Regions from separate parts of the Streptomyces yongxingensis genome, predicted to be linked through region 2. Evidence: riboswitches for the same ligand, from Rfam matches in the RefSeq annotation. Region 2 holds a riboswitch; the other holds the start of a gene.
The links. A riboswitch is a leader RNA that binds a small molecule or an ion and turns the genes downstream of it on or off. The one in region 2 is predicted to bind cobalamin.

Region 1 (2,188 bases), 4.9 Mb from region 2:
GGAGGAGCGCTCCACGGCGCTGCGACGGCTGGTCGACTTCTACCTCCACACCGCCCGCGGCGCCGAACGGCTGCTGCACCCGCACCGCATGCGGATCGACTTCCCGGAGCCGTCCGCCGACCCGCTGGCCATGGCCGACCAGGCTGAGGCACTGGCCTGGCTGGAGGACCAACACGCCGGGCTGCTGGCGGCCCAGCGGCTCGCCGCCGACTCGGGCTGGGACGAGGTGGTGTGGCGGATCGCCTGGGTGCTGGACACCTTCCACCGCCGCAACGGCCATCTGCACGCTCAGCTCGCCGCCTGGCGGGAGGGGCTGGAGGCCACCCGACGGCTCGGCGACCCGGCGGCGAAGACGCTCGCCCACCGCAACCTCGGCATAGCCTGCATCCGCTCCGACCTCCACGAGGAGGCGCTGGACCACCTTGACCAGGCACTGTCCATGACCAAGCTCTCCGGGGACGTCACTCAAACGGCCCACACCCACCTGGTGCTGGCCTACGCCTGGGAACGCCGCGGATACGATCAGGAGGCGCTGGACCACGCCGGTCACGCCCTCACCCTCTTTCAGACCCTGGACACGCCGGTCTGGGAAGCCCAAGCGCACAACCAGGTCTGCCTGTACTCCGCCCGGCTGGGGGCGTACGAGAAGGCACGCACCCACGGGGAGACCTCGCTCGCCCTGTTCCGCCGCCACCAGGAGCGCGACGGTGAGGCGGACGCCCTCGGCACCCTCGGCCGGCTGGCCCACCAGAGCGGGCAGTACGCCCTGGCCGTGACCCGCTTCACGGAGGCTCTGCGCCTGCTGCGGGACATGGGCCACGCCTACGGCGAGGCCGAGACCCTGGACCGGCTGGGTCAGGTCCACGCCGAGCTCGGCGAACTCGATGAGGCCCGCCGTTGCTGGCAGGAGGCGCTCGCCCAGTACCTGGCACAGCACCGCGCCGAGGATGCCCGGCGGGTGCGGGACCGCCTGAGCCGCGGCGGCGGCTGACCGGCAGGCTCGCCGCATGGCGGGCCGCACGCCCCAGGTCATGGGCCACCCCGGAACGCATTAGCACATTCATACGAAACTCCGCACCTCCCGACACAAGATATGGGGGTGCGTGCGTCGGCTGACACAAGATGTATGCTCGTCCTCGCTGTCGCCGCAGGGGAATCCGGTGGGAATCCGGAACTGTCCCGCAACGGTGTACGTGTGCGCTCAATCCGGCGTGCCCGTGAGTCCGAGCACCTGCCGACGGCCCTGTGAACACGTCCCCCGGCCTCGAGGGTTGGGCCGATGGACGCTGCGTGGTGTGCCTGGCGTACGAGGAGTGCGGCATCGGCATGCCCGTACGCGCCCATCGCACCACCCTCGCGGTCCAGCCGACCGAGGGAGAGCACCTCAGTGACCATCGCGCCCGCCGATCCGGTTTCAGCGCAGGCGGCTTCTCAGGCAGCGGACGACGCGCCCGGGACCGCCCTGCTACGGACTCTTACCGGACTCACCGCCGACCTGCCCGCCACCGACCCCGGCAAGGTGGCGGCCGCCGCCCTGCGCGGCCGTCATCCCGGCTCGGACGAGGCGGAGTTGCGCGGGCTCGCGACCGAGGCGGCGGCCGGGCTGATCGCCGAGGAGCCGGAGTACTCGCGGCTCGCGGCGCGGCTGCTGGCGCTGACCATCACGGAGGAGGCGGCCGGGCAGGGCGCGGTCTCCTTCTCGACCTCCGTCCGGGTGGGCCATCGCGAGGGCCTGCTCGCCGACTCCACCGCCGAGTTCGCCGCCACCCACGCCGAGCGGCTGGACGCACTGGTGGAGCGGGCCCTGGCCGACGGCGCCGACAACCGCTTCGGCTACTTCGGGCTGCGCACCCTCTACAGCCGCTATCTGCTGCGCCACCCGATCACCCGTCAGGTGATCGAGACCCCGCAGCACTTCCTGCTGCGCGTGGCCTGCGGGCTCGCCGAGAACCTCTCGGAGCGGGCGCTGGACGACGTGGCCGAGCTCTACCGGCTGACCAGCACGCTGTCGTATCTGCCCAGCTCCCCCACGCTGTTCAACTCCGGCACCCGGCATCCGCAGATGTCGTCCTGCTATCTGCTGGACTCGCCGCTGGACGAGCTGGACTCGATCTACAACCGCTACCACCAGGTGGCGCGGCTGTCGAAGCACGCGGGCGGCATCGGTCTGTCCTACTCCCGCATCCGG
Region 2 (2,188 bases):
ACAGCAGCCGGCGAGGTAGGGCGACTGGGAGTTGGCGAACCAGTACATGAGGGAGACACCGGAGGCGTCCAGTCCCTCCGTGGCCTGGTGAACGCGCTCCTTCAGCCGCGCGACGAGCTTCTCACCGCGCTCGTCGACACCGAACGCGTGGGCCAGATCGCGTATTTCGCCGTAGACGACATCAAGCGTGAGGGGCTTGCCGCGGGAGCCGTCACCACCGCTGTCGGTGTCCCGGCCCGCCGCGCAGTCGGACGGCGAGACATACGTGGGCACGCCCAGCTTCTCGAACTGCTCGCGCGTGGCCACGCCGCCCTTGCCGAGGGTGGAGACGAACGAGGCGGTGACGAAGTCGGGCTCGGCGTCCAGGGCCTTCTCGAAGGACGGCGCGTTGTCCGCCAGGCGCTCCACCGTCGCGTTGGCCTTCTCCAGGCCCTTCATCACCGGGTCGGTCCAGGTCGCGGTGCCCGCGACGCGGTCGGCGAGGCCGAGGGAGAGCAGGATCTCCGTGGTGCCCTGGTTGAGCGAGAGGGCCCGCTTCGGGGCGGACTTCAAGGTGACCTTGTGGCCGCAGTTGTCGATCGTGCGCGGAAAGCCCGAACCGGCGGGCTGTCCGGCGTCCGCGTCATGGCCGGAGCCACCGCACGCGGTGAGCAGAAGGGCGGGGGCGAGCAGGAACGCCGCGGTACGGCGGGCGGAGCGGAGCACGGGCAGCCTCGGTGGTCGTGGCTCGTACGCGGAGCCTGGCCTACGGACGTCCTCCGCGCACCGGGCGCGGAGGTGCCAGCAGGTCTTCGGACTCGGGCTCGTCCGGACGGGGCCCCTTCCCGGTGCTCGTTCGCGACGGCCCCACGGCCGTCACGGACTCCTCCCAGTGGTGTCACATGCCCCGCCCGTCCCCCTCACCGCTGCGCGTCAGTTCCGGATTCGCACCGGATTCCCTGGCCTCGGATGTGGCACGACTGGCTCCCCGAGACTACCAAGACCGTCGAACGGCCATGTCTCACGGTCGGCTCGGCCCCCGGCGGGCCTGCTTCACCTCGCGGTCCACGGCCCAGGCGTCGCCGACCGGTCCGAGGTGGCCGAGCTTGTCGGGGTTGACCACCGTGCGGATGGTCTGGATCTGCCCGTCGAGCACATCGAGGACCAGGGTGTGGAGCACCTTGCCGTCCCGGTCGCGGACGATCGCACCGGGCTGGCCGTTGACCTCACGCGGCTCGAACGACACATCGATCCGCAGCAGCCAGGGGAAGACGTTGCCCAGCAACCGGGCCACGTTCTCCGCGCCCATGACGGCCCTGGCCAGCTGCGGGGCCTTGCCTCCGCCGTCTCCGACCAGCCGCACATCGGCGGCCAGCAGCTTCCGCAACCCGCCCACGTCGCCGTCCTTCAGTGCCTCGAAGAACCGCGTGGCCAGCTCCTGCCGCTCCCGCCGGTCCGCTGCGAACCGCGGCCGCCCGGCCTCCATGTGGCGTCGCGCCCGCACCAGCAGCTGCCGGCATGCCGCCTCCGACCGCCCCACCGCCGTGGCGATCTCGTCGAACCCGAAGGCGAACACCTCCCGCAGCACGAACACCGCCCGCTCCAGCGGGCTGAGCCGCTCCAGGAGCAGCAGCGCCGCCATCGACACCGAGTCGGCCAGCTCCACCGCCCGGGCCGGATCCTGGTACGGATCGCTGAGCAGCGGCTCGGGAAACCACGGGCCCACGTACTCCTCCCGTCGCACCCGCGCGGAGCGCAGCACATCGATCGAGATCCGCGTCACCGTGGCCGACAGATACGCCTTGGCCGATGTGGGCCGGGTGGCCGAGCCGTCGAAGCGCAGCCAGGTTTCCTGCACCGCGTCCTCGGCCTCGCTCACGCTGCCCAGGATCCGGTAGGCGATCGAGAACAGCAGTGGCCGCAGCTCCTCGAACTCCTCGACCTCGCTCACGCCGATTCCCCCCTGAACGACCGGCCGGACAGACCAGCGCCGATCAATGGAACTGCCCGACCTGGTAGTCGCCCGCCGGCTGCTGGGTGATGACGTTCAGCCGGTTCGCCATGTTCATGAACGAGACCAGGATCACCAGGGCGGTGAGCTGCTCCTCGTCGTAGTGCTTGGCGGCGTTCGCCCACACCTCGTCGCTGACCCCACCGGCCGCGTCCGCGACCCGGGTCCCCTCCTCCACGAGCTCCAGCGCGGCACGCT

Region 1: linked by a shared signal. The riboswitch ahead of ACZ6TD_RS17755 (ribonucleoside-diphosphate reductase subunit alpha) and the one ahead of ACZ6TD_RS39270 (ABC transporter substrate-binding protein) in region 2 are both predicted to bind cobalamin.

The regions. Positions count from the first base shown of each region.
Region 1 covers NZ_CM145717.1:4,238,143-4,240,330, forward strand. Annotated here, with positions in the region: gene ACZ6TD_RS17750 (AfsR/SARP family transcriptional regulator) at 1-991, shown strand, start outside; cobalamin riboswitch at 1,127-1,253, shown strand; gene ACZ6TD_RS17755 (ribonucleoside-diphosphate reductase subunit alpha) at 1,388-2,188, shown strand, end outside.
Region 2 covers NZ_CM145717.1:9,146,833-9,149,020, reverse strand. Annotated here, with positions in the region: gene ACZ6TD_RS39270 (ABC transporter substrate-binding protein) at 1-705, opposite strand, end outside; cobalamin riboswitch at 766-993, opposite strand; gene ACZ6TD_RS39265 (RNA polymerase sigma-70 factor) at 1,001-1,930, opposite strand; gene ACZ6TD_RS39260 (carboxymuconolactone decarboxylase family protein) at 1,974-2,188, opposite strand, start outside.